Linked DNA regions of Salipiger abyssi. The protein of the gene in region 2 interacts with the protein of the main gene of each other region in a pairwise test. Links are inferred from orthologs where the notes say so. Each region holds a gene or a part of one and is shown on either strand. Other genes may lie near its edges.

The links. The genes of interacting proteins can lie anywhere in the genome.
Region 1: the proteins of leuS (region 2) and ligA interact in binary tests that used the Escherichia coli proteins (3 or more experiments, as listed by UniProt). The link is inferred for Salipiger abyssi from one-to-one orthologs.

Annotation. Positions count from the first base shown.
Region 1 is NZ_CP015093.1:3,423,235-3,428,572, forward strand. Bases 1-2,971 are described here. They hold ligA (NAD-dependent DNA ligase LigA), read left to right. Parts: upstream 1-340; coding sequence 341-2,602; downstream 2,603-2,971. Other genes in these bases: ctrA (response regulator transcription factor CtrA), read left to right, coding at 1-273; recG (ATP-dependent DNA helicase RecG), read left to right, coding at 2,599-2,971. Also shown: more of recG, read left to right, coding at 2,972-4,689; Ga0080574_RS20270 (methyl-accepting chemotaxis protein), read right to left, coding at 5,128-5,338. UniProt on the Escherichia coli protein: DNA ligase that catalyzes the formation of phosphodiester linkages between 5'-phosphoryl and 3'-hydroxyl groups in double-stranded DNA using NAD as a coenzyme and as the energy source for the reaction.
Region 2 is NZ_CP015093.1:1,129,909-1,137,749, reverse strand. What follows is about bases 2,527-5,633. They hold leuS (leucine--tRNA ligase), read right to left. Parts: upstream 5,312-5,633; coding sequence 2,741-5,311; downstream 2,527-2,740. Other genes in these bases: Ga0080574_RS09140 (Aq_097 family APC-type transporter), read right to left, coding at 5,519-5,633; lptE (LPS assembly lipoprotein LptE), read right to left, coding at 2,527-2,754. In the rest of the region: Ga0080574_RS09160 (bifunctional protein tyrosine phosphatase family protein/NAD(P)/FAD-dependent oxidoreductase), read right to left, coding at 1-1,074; holA (DNA polymerase III subunit delta), read right to left, coding at 1,244-2,272; more of lptE, read right to left, coding at 2,269-2,526; more of Ga0080574_RS09140, read right to left, coding at 5,634-6,709; ybgC (tol-pal system-associated acyl-CoA thioesterase), read left to right, coding at 6,821-7,210; protein TolQ, read left to right, coding at 7,361-7,841.

The DNA.
Region 1 (5,338 bases), 2.3 Mb from region 2 along the record:
CATCTGACCGGCAAGGAATATCAGATGCTCGAACTGCTAAGTCTGCGCAAAGGCACGACTTTGACAAAGGAAATGTTCCTCAATCATCTTTATGGCGGCATGGATGAGCCGGAATTGAAAATCATCGACGTGTTTATCTGCAAATTGCGGAAAAAACTTTCCGAAGCGACGGGCGACGAAAATTACATCGAGACGGTCTGGGGGCGCGGCTATGTGCTGCGCGATCCGGAGCCGCGCTCGGACGAGCCGCCCGCCATCGCCGCCAACGGCTGAGCGGCTGGACGCCGCCGCCCCCGCGCCCTATCACTTGCGCCAGATGGCGTGATACGGGGGCGCTTCCATGGCGGATGAGGCAATAGCGGAACTTGCGGTCGAGGCGCTGACCGAGGCGCAGGCGCGCGACGAGCTGGCACGGCTCGCCGATCTGCTCGCGCAGGCCAATCGCGCCTATCACACCGAGGACGCGCCCGAGATCAGCGATGCGGAATACGATTCGCTGAAACGGCGCAATGCCGCGATCGAGGCGCGCTTTCCCGATCTGAAACGCGAGGACAGCCCCTCCGAACAGATCGGCGCGCCGCTGGCGGAGGGATTCGCCAAGGTCCGCCACGCGCAGCGCATGATGTCGCTGGGCAATGCCTTCGACGCCGGGGAGGTGCGCGAATTCGACGCCCGCATCCGCCGCTATCTCGGTCTCACCGATGACGCAGCGCTGGCCTTCACCGCCGAGCCCAAGATCGACGGGCTGTCGCTGTCCCTGCGCTATGAGGACGGCGTGCTGATGCAGGCGGCGACCCGCGGCGATGGCAGCGAGGGCGAGAACGTCACCGCCAATGCCCGCACCATCGAGGACATTCCCGAACGGCTCGACGGTGCGCCGGCGCTGCTCGAGGTGCGCGGCGAGGTCTATATGAGCCACGAGGATTTCGCGGCGCTCAACGAGCGGCAGGAGGCGCAGGGCGGCAAACGCTTCGCCAACCCGCGCAACGCCGCTGCCGGCTCCCTGCGCCAGCTCGATTCGGAGATCACCCGCGCCCGCCCGCTGAAATTCTTTGCCTATGGCTGGGGCGAGCTCTCGGCGCCGCTGGCCGAGACCCAGAAAGGCGCCATCGACCGGTTGCAGGCGCTCGATTTCCAGACCAACGACCTCACCCGCCTCTGCGACGGGCCGGAGGAGATGCTGGCGCATTATGCCGAGATCGAGGCGCAGCGCGCGACGCTCGGCTACGATATCGACGGCGTGGTCTACAAGGTGAACGACCTCGCGCTTCAGGCGCGGCTGGGCTTCCGCTCGACCACCCCCCGCTGGGCCATCGCGCATAAATTCCCCGCCGAGCTTGCCTGGACCCGGCTCGAAGCCATCGACATCCAGGTGGGCCGCACCGGGGCGCTCTCGCCCGTCGCGCGGCTGACGCCGGTCACCGTGGGCGGCGTCGTGGTCTCCAACGCCACGCTGCACAACGAGGATTACATCGCCGGGCGCGACGCCTCCGGCAACCCGATCCGCGACGGCAAGGATATCCGCATCGGCGACTGGGTGCAGGTCTATCGCGCCGGCGACGTGATCCCCAAGGTCGCCGATGTCGACCTGTCGAAACGCCCCGAGGATGCGCAGCCCTATGCCTTCCCTGGCACCTGCCCGGAATGCGGCTCCGAGGCGATCCGCGAGGAGGGCGACGCCGTGCGCCGCTGCACCGGTGGGCTGATCTGCCCGGCGCAGGCGGTTGAAAAGCTGAAGCATTTCGTCTCGCGCGCCGCTTTCGACATCGAGGGGCTGGGCGCCAAGCAGGTGGAACAGTTCTACCGCGACGGCTGGATTAAGGAGCCTGCCGATATCTTCACGCTGAAGGAACGCTACGGCGCCGGCATGCAGCAACTGAAGAACCGCGAGGGCTGGGGCGAGAAGAGCGCGGCGAACCTGTTCGACGCAATCGACGAGCGCCGCCGCATCGCGCTCGGTCGGGTGATCTTTGCGCTCGGCATCCGCCATGTGGGCGAGGTGGTCGCCAACGACCTGGCGCGCCACTACCTGCGCTGGGACGCGCTGATCGCCGCCGTCGACGCCGCCGGTCCCGCCGCCGCGCGCCACCGCCAGGCCGAGGCCGCGGTGGAGGCCGAGCGCAAGACCGCCGCCGCCGAAGAGCGCCGCGCCCGCATCAAGGAAACCCGCGATGCGGTCTGGTCCGAGGCGCCGCAGGTCGCGCCCGAGGCCCGCGCCGCCTGGGAGGATCTGGTCGGCGTCGATGGCATCGGCATGACCGTGGCGGTGGCGCTGGTCACCTCCTTCGGGCAGGAGGCCGAACGCGCCTCGATCGACCGGCTCGCCGCCCATCTCGACATCCAGGAGGCCGAGCGCCCGGCCACCGAGGGCTCGCCGGTGGTCGGCAAGACCGTGGTCTTCACCGGGTCTCTGGAAAAAATGACCCGCGCCGAGGCCAAGGCGCGGGCCGAGGCGCTGGGGGCCAAGGTCTCGGGCTCGGTCAGCAAGAAGACCGATATCGTCGTGGCCGGGCCGGGCGCCGGCTCGAAGGAGACCAAGGCGCGCGAGCTGGGGGTGGAGATCATGGACGAAGACGCCTGGCTGGCGCTGATCGGGGCATGACCCAGCGGCCCGAGGCGCTCTGGCCGCTCTTTGCCGAGTTGAAGACGCTCGACGGGGTGGGCCCCAAGACCGCGCAGGCGCTCGAGGGGCTGGAGATCGCCGCGCCGCGCGATCTGCTGTTTACCCTGCCGCATTCGGTGATCGACCGCCGCCCGCGCGCTACGGTGCAGGGCGCCGATCTGCCCGGGGTGGTGACCGTCGAGGTGACGGTGGGCCGTCACATGAAACCCGCGCAGCGCGGCCGGCCCTACCGCATCCATGTGGAGGATGCGCATATCGGCTTTCAGCTCGTGTTCTTCCACGGGCGTGAGGACTACCTCACGCGGCTGCTGCCCGAGGGCGCGCGGCGGCTGGTCTCGGGCCGGGTCGAGCTTTTCGACGGCATGGCGCAGATGGTGCATCCCGACCATATGCTGCCCCCCGAGGAGGCCGCGAGTCTGCCGGAGTATGAGCCGGTCTATCCGCTCACCCATGGCGTGACGCAAAAGCTGATGACGCGGGCGGTGGCGGATGCGCTGTCGCGCGCGCCGGAGTTCGAGGAATGGATCGACGGGCCGCTGAAGGCGCGCGAGGGCTGGCCCGACTGGCGCGCCGCGATCGCGTCGGCGCATGCGCCGCAGGGCGCGGGCGATCTCACCCCCACGGCGCCGGCGCGGGCGCGGCTCGCCTATGACGAGCTGATGGCGCATCAGCTGACCCTGGCGCTGGCCCGCGTGCATCGTCGCAAGGGCAAGGGGCAGGAGACCATGGGCGATGGGGCGCTGCGCCGCAAGGTTCTGGCATCGTTGCCGTTTCGCCCGACCGGCGCGCAGGCCCGGGCGATGGACGAGATCGCCGGAGACATGGCCAGGCCCGAACGCATGAACCGGCTGTTGCAGGGCGATGTCGGCGCCGGCAAGACGCTGGTCGCCTTCATGGCGCTGCTGATCGCGGTCGAGGCCGGCGGGCAGGGGGTGATGATGGCGCCCACCGAGATCCTCGCGCGGCAGCATCTCGACGGGCTGAAACCCTTTGCCGAAAGCGCCGGCGTGGTGCTGGAGCTGCTCACCGGGCGCGACAAGGGCGCCGAGCGCCGCGCCAAGCTGGCGGCGCTGGCGCGCGGCGATATCCAGATCCTGGTGGGCACCCATGCGGTGTTCCAGGCGGATGTGGAATTCGCCGATCTGCGGCTGGCGATTGTCGACGAGCAGCACCGTTTCGGCGTGCGCCAGCGGCTGGAGCTGGGGCGCAAGGGGGCGGCGGCGGATGTGATGGTGATGACCGCCACGCCGATCCCGCGCAGCCTGGCGCTGGCGCAATATGGCGATATGGACGTCTCGCTGCTCGACGAGAAACCGCCCGGGCGCAAGCCGATCCGCACCGCGCTGATCTCGTCCGAGCGCATGGAGGAGGTGGTTGCCCATCTGCGCAAGGCGGTGGCCGAGGGGCGGCAGGCCTACTGGGTCTGCCCGCTGGTCGAGGAGAGCGAGGCGGTCGACCTGACGGCGTCCGAGGAGCGCTTCAAGCATCTGCGCGCGGTGCTGGGAGAGGGTGTCGTGGGGCTGGTGCATGGCCAGATGCCGCCCGCCGAGAAGGATGCCGCCATGGCGCGGTTCGTGGCCGGCGAGACCAAGGTGCTGGTGGCGACCACGGTGATCGAGGTCGGGGTGAACGTGCCCAATGCCTCGATCATGGTGATCGAGCGCGCCGAGTGGTTCGGGCTGGCGCAGCTGCACCAGCTGCGCGGGCGCGTCGGGCGGGGCGAGGCGGAGAGCACCTGTTTGCTGATGTATCAGCCGCCGCTGGGCGAGGCGGGCATGAAACGCCTGACCACCCTGCGCGAGACCGAGGACGGGTTCCGCATCTCCGAGGTCGATCTGGAGATGCGTGGCGCCGGCGATCTGATCGGCACGGCGCAATCGGGGCTGCCGCGATTCCGCGTGGCGGATCTGGAGCACCAGGCCGGGTTGATGGCGATGGCGCAGAGCGATGCGCGCAAGCTGCTGGCCGAGGATCCGACGCTGCAAAGCGAGCGCGGGCAGGCGGCGCGCATGCTGCTCTGGCTGATGCGGCAGGACGAGGCGATCCGTTTGATTTCAGTGGGTTAGCCGCGCGCACCTCTGCTGAAACCTGTTTTGTTCTCAAATGTTCTCAAAAAGTTCTTTACAGATCGTAAAAGACATGAGAACAAAAGGGTAACAAAACGCCAGACAGGGAATGCCACCATGATCGACACGCTTCGCAAGGTTCTGACCCGCGCCGAATCCACCCTTCTTCAGGATATGATCGGCGGCGTGTCTTTGGTGGTCATTCTTCTGGGGGCGTTGCACCTGCCCAGCTTCTGAAAGGTTTTTCGTTTCTGCCTGCGGTCTTTTCCCGGACCGGTCCCGCATCACTGTCCCGATGCAAGGCGACTGTCCCCGCTGATGTGCCCCCGGCCTGCCTGAAACCCGGCGGCACGCACCGGTCCGTTTCCCCAAAAAGACACGCTACTCGCCGCCGCCTCCTCCCCCGGAGCGCGGCGGCTTTTTCTTGTGGGGCGGTGTTCAGAACCGGTAGGCGAGCCGCAAGCCGCCCCAGTGCTTGCCGCGCACGGTGATCGGGGCGGAGAGATCCTTCATCATGACGAAATTGCCGCCGCCCATGTCGCGGCGATAGACCTGAAGCAGGAAGGGTCTGGTGTTGCGCCCGGCCTTGAGCCCGACCCGGTCGTCAAAGATCCGGCGGTTGCGGCTATTGGCGGCGTTCCAGACCGGA
Region 2 (7,841 bases):
TTTCTTCACGTATTGCTCCAGCGCGGGGACGTAATCCTTCACCCCGAAGAGCACGCCGCCCGCGTTCATGAACTGGATGTCGATATCGGGCAGCACGCCCTCGCGGAACCAGTGATCGCCCGAGAGATACATGGCCTTCTGCGGCGCGCCGGCGCATTTGATCGGCATCGGCGGCTGGGTGAAGAGTGCGCGCCCGGTCTTCAGCCCCTTCACCAGCTCCCAGGTATAGGGCGCGAGGTCGTAGCGGTAGTTCGAGGTCACGCCGTTCTTGCCCAGCGTCTCCACCAGCCCGTCGACCTTGCCCCAGTCGAGCTTGAGCCCCGGGCAGACGATGAGCCGGTCGTATTTCACCACCCGGCAGCCATCGAGCACGACGGCGTTGTTGCCGGGCTCAAAGGCGGCGACCGCGGATTTGATCCAGTGCACGCCTTTGGGGATCAGGCTGCCCATGGTCTTGGCGGTGGTTTCCGGCTCGAAGATGCCGCCGCCCACCATGGTCCAGCCGGGCTGGTAGTAATGCACATCCGCCGGATCGAGCAGCGCGATCTCCAGGCTGGGCAGGCGCGCCTTGAGGCTTGCCGCAACAGCGATCCCCGCCGCGCCGCCGCCCACCACGACCACGTCGAAGCTGGCATCGCCGGTATCGGTGGGGGTCTTGCCGCCATTGACGATGCGGCGCACCACGCCGGCCATGTCATAGCCCGCGTTCTTGGCGGCCATCAGGATCTCGGCGGTGGACATGGTTTTGGCCTGCGCCAGCGACCACAGCGTGGTCGAGCGTGTGCCGGTGCGGCAATAGGCAAAGACCGGGCCGGGCAGCTCGCGCAGGGCGCGTCCGAAATCCTCGGCATCGCCGTCCTGCACCTTGCCCGAAACCACCGGCAGATAGCGCGCCTCCAGCCCGTGCTGCCTGGCGGCGGCTTCGATCTCCTCGAAACTCTGCTGGTCCGAGCCCTCGCCATCGGGGCGGTTGCAGATGATCGAGCGATAGCCGGCGGCGGCGATCTCGGCCATGTCGTCTGTGGCGATCTGCGGTGAGACCGTGAGGTCGTCGTTGATCTTGCGGAATTCCAAAGCGCGTCTCCTCCAGGGCGGGAATCGGGATTGGCGTTTTATATATTCGCAATATAGAATTTGTCACGCGCCAGAGGGTCGCAGCGTATGGGGCGCGGCTGATTGCAGCGGCGCGACCGGTATTTTTGTCTCTGGCGTCGGCGCGGGGCCCCGGCGATGCGTCCCGCCGCTATCGCCGGTTGCGCAGCCAGGCCAGCCGGACGAAACCGCGCTCGACCAGCGCCATGGCCGGCGCCCGCTGCCCCGCCGAGCGGATCGACAGGTCGGTGTCCATGAGCATTCCCAGCGCCGCCTCCAACCGGTCGGCGGACCAGCCTTGCGCCTGTCGCAGCATGCGGTCGCGGCGCGGACCGAAAAGCGGCGGACGCAGCTTTTGCAGCCCCGCCTGCGGCCCGCCCGGAGACGAGGCCAACGCGTAAAGCACCCGGAAGTGCCGCATCGCCATGATCAGCAGCGTGACTGGCGTGACGCCCTGACCTTCGAGGCGCTGCACCAGCGGACCGATCTCGGCGCTGCGGCCCTCGGCCACCACGTTCAGAACGTCGTCGAGCTCGGCCTCGATGGAGGCTGGGGCGCAGGCGGCGACCTCTTCGGGCGTCAGCGGCGCCGGGTCGTCGAGCTTGTAGAGCGCCAGCTTTTCCAGAACCTGCCGGAAATCGCCCGGCTCCAGCGCCCTTCCCAGCGCCTCCAGCGCGTCGAAGGCGGCGCGGTCGACCTGTTCCAGCCCGGCCTTGCTCAGCGCCGCCTCGATCTCCTCGCGGCCCGGCGGGTCGGAATAGATGCCGATGGCGAGCGCGTTGCGATGCCCCTCGAAGAGCTTGCGCAGCTTCGATCTCGCCGCAAGCTGCCCGGCGGTCACGATCACCTGCGCATCGCCCTCGCGCCAGTCCTCCAGCGCGCGCGAGACGATATCGGCGAGCCCGTCGCCCGCCTCCTCGACAAAGGCCACGCGCGGGCCGGGGAAAAACCCCTGCGCCTTGATCGCGTCGAGCAGCATGGCCGGATCGCGGCGCAGCTCGGCGCCGGAAATCCGGGTGAGCCGCATCTCGGCCTCGCCCTCGGGGCCGACCAGCGCGGCGATGACCTCCTGCCGGCGATGCGCCACGCGCATCGCGTCCTCGCCATAGAGCAGCACGCCGGCGCGCGTCGGATCCGGCTTGCGGAAAAAGGCCTGTGCGTCGCGGCCCGTCAGCTTCATTGCGGCAGCGCATCCGCGTCGAGCAGCAGCCGGTCGATCACCTGATCGGCGAGAATCACCATCAGCCGCCGCTTGGCGTCGCGCTCGGCGGCCTGGGTGGCGGCGGTGGAGCCGGTGGCGGAGTAGGAGGTGAAGGCATCGGTGCGCCCGGCAATCAGCGCCTCTTCGCTGCCTGCGGGGCTCAGCACGTAATCGGCGCGGCCGGTCAGCCGGTAGCGCGTTGTCTGCCCGTCGGCGAGCGAGCCGAGCCCGGTCACCCCGGTGGAAATGGTCACATCCAGCGCATAGGGCCCGGCACCACGGCCCAGCCGCTCTTCGAAGCGGGCGTTGAAATCATAGTCGTAGCGGTCGTCGGGCTCGGACAGTGCCACCGCGTTCAGCAACGCGCCGCCACCGCCCTGCGGCCCGTAGACCGGGGTGAAGCCGCAGCCGGCGAGGGCTGCGAGCGAGAGAAGCAGGGTTCTGCGATCAGGCAACCACATTGACGATCCGGCCCGGTACGACGATCAGCTTTTTCGGTGCGGCCCCGTTCAGGGTCCGCTCCACAGCTTCATGCGCCAGCACCAGTTTTTCAACCTCTTCCTTGGGCATGTCCTTGGGCACGGTCAGTTCGCCGCGCCGCTTGCCATTGACCTGGATCGGCAGGGTCACCGTATCCTCGACGAGCATGGCCTCGTCGGCCACCGGCCAGGGCGCATCGGCAATCAGCCCCTCGCCGCCCAGCAACTGCCAGATCTCTTCGGAGAGGTGCGGCGTCATCGGCGACATGAGTTGCGCCAGAACCTTTGCCGCCTCGCGCTTCACCGCCGTACCGGCGCGCGATTTGGTCAGCGCGTTGGTGAAGGCGTAGAGCCGCGCGATGGCAGCGTTGAAGCCGAAGCTTTCGATGCCCAGCGTCACGTCGTGGATGCTCTTGTGCATCTCCCGCAGCATCGCCTCGTCCTCTTGCGTCGCGGGCACATCGGCCTCGGCGATCTCGGCGCAGGCGCGATAGACGCGCGAGAGGTGCTTGCTGGCGGCCTCGGCGCCGGCGGCGGTCCATTCCACGTCGCGCTCGGGCGGGCTGTCGCTCAGCACGAACCAGCGCGCGGTATCGGCGCCGTACTGGCCGATGATCGCCACCGGATCGACCACGTTGTTCTTGGATTTCGACATCTTGGCCGAGGGGACGATCTCCACCTCGGTGCCGTCCTCCAGATAGCCCTTGCCGTCCCGCAGCTCGACCGCCTCGGGATAGTGATAGACCGGGCGGCCCTTGGCATCCTTGGTCTGGTAGATCGCGTGGGTCACCATGCCCTGGGTGAAGAGCGCGTTGAACGGCTCCTTGCATTTCTCCGGCAGGTGGCCGGTGATGTACATGGCGCGTGCGAAGAAGCGCGAATAGAGCAGGTGCAAGATCGCGTGTTCGATGCCGCCGATATACTGGTCGACATTCATCCAGTATTCGGCCTCTTCCATGACGGTGGGCGTCTCGGCGTCCGGCGCGGTGAAGCGGGCGAAATACCAGCTCGAGTCCACGAAGGTGTCCATCGTGTCGGTCTCGCGCTTGGCCGGCGCGCCGCATTGCGGGCAGGCGCAGTCGCGCCAGCTCGGGTGCCGGTCGAGCGGGTTACCGGGCACCGAGAAGTCGATGGGCTTGCCGCCCTCGTCATAGGGGAGCTGGATGGGGAGGTTTTCTTTCTTCTCCGGCACCACGCCGCAGCTTTCGCAATGCACCACCGGGATCGGGCAGCCCCAGTAGCGCTGCCGCGACAGGCCCCAGTCGCGCAGGCGGTATTTGGTGACGCCGTGACCGACGCCATTGGCTTCGCAGAAATCCACCGCCGCATTAACTGCGTCCTCACCGGTCTGCTCGACCTCGCCGGCGATCAGGCGGGTATAGCGCACCGCTTCGGTCTTGGCCGGCACGAAGGGCGCGGCCTGGATGTCGTGATCGCCGTCGAGCGGCAGGAAGGTGTCGACGATGGGCAGGCCGTATTTCGTCGCGAATTCATGGTCGCGCGCATCGTGGCCGGGGCAGCCGAAAATCGCACCGGTGCCGTAATCCATCAGGATGAAGTTCGCGATATAGACCGGCAGCTCGACCGCCGTGTCGAACGGGTGGCGCACGGTGATGCCGGTGTTGAGACCGCGCTTCTCGGCCTTCTCCAGCTCTTCCTCCGACGTGCCCATACGGCGGCATTCGGCGACGAACTCCGCCACTTCCGCGTTGTCGCGCTCAAGATGTTTCGCCAGCGGATGGTCGGGCGAGATGCCGACAAAGCTCGCGCCCATCAGCGTGTCGGGGCGGGTGGTGTAGACCTCGATCCGGTCGAACCCGTCCGGCGCGTCGACGGTGGAGAAGGCGAATTGCAGCCCGCGCGAGCGGCCGATCCAGTTGGCCTGCATCAGCTTGACCTTGGCCGGCCAGTCGTCGAGCCCGTCGAGCGCATCGAGCAGCTCGCCCGAGAAATCCGAGATCTTGAAGAACCACTGGGTGAGTTCCTTGCGCTCGACCAGCGCGCCCGAGCGCCAGCCGCGCCCGTTCTCGACCTGTTCGTTGGCCAGCACGGTCATATCGACCGGATCCCAGTTCACCACGGCGTTCTTGCGGTAGACCAGCCCGGCATGCAGGAAATCGAGGAACAGCGCCTGCTGCTGACCGTAATACTCCGGGTCGCAGGTGGCGAACATGCGCGACCAGTCGAGCCCGAAGCCCAGCGGCTTCATCTGCTCGACCATGGTGTCGATATTGGAATAGGTCCAGTCCTTGGGGTGACCGCCCGAGGCCATGGCGGCGTTTTCGGCGGGCATGCCGAAGGCGTCGAACCCCATCGGGTGCAGCACGTTGAAGCCGTTCTGCTTTTTATAACGCGCGATCACGTCGCCCATCGTGTAGTTGCGCACATGGCCGATATGGATGCGCCCGGACGGGTAGGGGAACATCTCGAGCACGTAGTATTTCGGCTTGCCGGCGGTGCGGGTGGCCTTGAAGGTCAGGGCCTTGTCCCAGGCGGCCTGCCATTTCGGCTCGATCGAAGCGGGGTCGTAACGCGACATCTGGTTTCCCTCGGAACGGACGGGTCTCGGGGCGGGGTGATAGGCGCATGGGGGCGTGGCGTCCAGTGCCAGTGTCCTGCGGGAGGCCGGTTTGGCGCGGGTTCGGAAGAGAAGTGGTCCTCGTTACGGGCTCATCGGGCCTGCGCTGAGGTTCGGGTGAGCCGTGCCGGACAATGCTCAAGCGCCCGGCGTCTGCTCGAAACCGCCTCACTCCACCGGTGTGCCGAACACCGTGATCGCCAGCCCCAGCGCCGCCATTGCCGCGAACCCCGCCGCCAGCGCCGGGCGCCCCTGCGCATAGGCGCCCCGGCAGGCGATCCCCGCCTGCACCGCGTAATAGGCGGCAAAGGCGCGCGAGGCATGCGAGATGATCTCGAACACGTCGAACCCCCAGGTCAGCGCCAGCCCGAACCCCACCAGCAGCGCATAGGAGAGCCGCTGCGGCAGCCGCCCGCCGGTCAGCTCGGAGATCAGACCTCCGGCGCCGCCGGTATCGGCCACCGCCGCGCTGAACTGCGCCGCCAGCGCCGCCGCCGTCAGCATCAGCGGCAGAACCGGCGCCACCAGCGCCATCAGCCCGATGATCGCGGTCTCGCTCAGATCCTCGGTGCCCGGCGCAAAGACATAGGCGATGAGCAGCACATAGATCATGTAGATCGCCGTCGAGAGCCCCTGCGCGATCTTCATCGCGCGGATCCGCGTTGGCGGGTCGTATTCGGCGCCCAGATAGCGTGCGGTCTCAAAGCCCTGCACCGTGACGATGAGGCCGAAGGCCAGCGCCAGCCCGGCCCAGCCGGTCTGCGTCGCGGGGTTGAGCAGAAGCTCCCCGGCCTGCGCCTTGCCGGCAAAGAACCAGATCAGCCCCGCCAGCAGCCCGGCGATGATCGCCAGCTTCAGCCCGACGCTCACCTGCTCCAGCCGCTCCAGCGCCGAAAAACCCTTTGTCCAGCCGATCACGAGGATGGCCAGCAGCATGGCGCTGGTCAGCAGCCGAGCATGCAGCGCGTCGTTCCACGGCGTCAGCCGCATGCCGAAGGCGCCGAAGAGGTTGAGGTAATAGGCGACCGAGATGAAATAGGCGAAGGCCAGCGCCCAGGAGGCAAGGGCCTCCAGCCGCTCCTCTGTCTGCGTCCGGGGCGCCTCTGCCGCGCGGCGGGCGATGTTGAAGCGGATCGCGGCGCCGAACCCGTAGGCCACGAGGCAGAGCGCCGCCATGACCAGCGGCGCCCAGGCGCCGTAGGAGGTGTCGAGGATCGGCCCCAGCACGAGAAAGCCGCTGCCGATGATCGAGGCCAGCGGCGTGACCGCCGCGCGCCAGAGTGGCGCGCCCGCGAGGCGCGGCCAGAGCAGCAGCGCGCCGGTGGCGAGCGTCGCGGCGAGGATCAGGGCGGTCATCATGGCGCCGAGGCTTAAGCGCTTTCGCCGCCGGCGGAAAGGGCGCCGGGGCCGGGTTGCATGCCGCTCGCGCGCCGCCTAGGGTCGCGGCGCGAGGCAAGCGGAGCGCGTCCCATGGTGCATGAGTTTCCGGTACAGGTGTATTACGAAGACACCGACATGGCGGGGATCGTCTATCACGCCAATTACCTCAAATTCATCGAGCGCGCCCGCTCCGACTGGGTCCGCAGCCTCGGCATCGACCAGAACGCGATGCGCGAGCACGAGGGCGTGGTCTTTGTCCTGCGCCGGATCGAGGCGGACTTCCGCGCCCCGGCGCAGTTCGAGGACACGCTGAGCGTGCAGACCGAGGTGCGCTCGGTCGGCGGTGTGCGGCTGGTGCTGTCGCAGACGGTGCTGCGCGACGGCGAGGTGCTGTTCTCCGCCGAGGTTACGCTGGTGGCGATGCATCTCGACGGTCAGCCGACGCGGTTGCCGGAGCAGCTGCGCCGGCGGGTTCACTGACGCTTTCGGGCGCTGCGCAGGCAAAACACCGCCCAAAGCCGTGCTCTGCGGCGCGATGACGCCAATGTGTTGGCGTTTCCCCTGCAAATGGGATAGATTCGCCGCTAACGAGAGCCTCGATAACAGAGGCCCGAGAGGAAGAGCAGGCTAATGGATCCACAAACCCTTGCGCTCGCGCAGGAGATCGATTTCTCCATGTGGGGGCTCTTTGCGCGCGCCACACTCACCGTCAAGCTGGTCATGCTGTTGCTGGTTCTGGCTTCGGTCTGGGGCTGGGCGATCATTTTCGAAAAGATCGTCAGCTATCGCCGCGCCCGGCGCGAGGCCGCCAAGTTCGACCGCGCCTTCTGGTCCGGCGACCCGCTGGACGAGCTTTACGACCAGATCGGCTCCGACCCGAAAGGCCGAGCACAGCGCGTCTTTGCCGCCGGCATGACCGAATGGCGGCGCTCGCATCGCGACGATGGCGGGCTGATCGCCGGCGCCCATGCGCGGATCGACCGCTCGATGGACGTGGCGATCCAGAAGGAGAGCGAAGAGCTTCAGCGCGGTCTGCCGGTGCTGGCGACGGTCGGCTCGACCGCGCCCTTCGTCGGGCTCTTCGGCACGGTCTGGGGCATCATGCATGCCT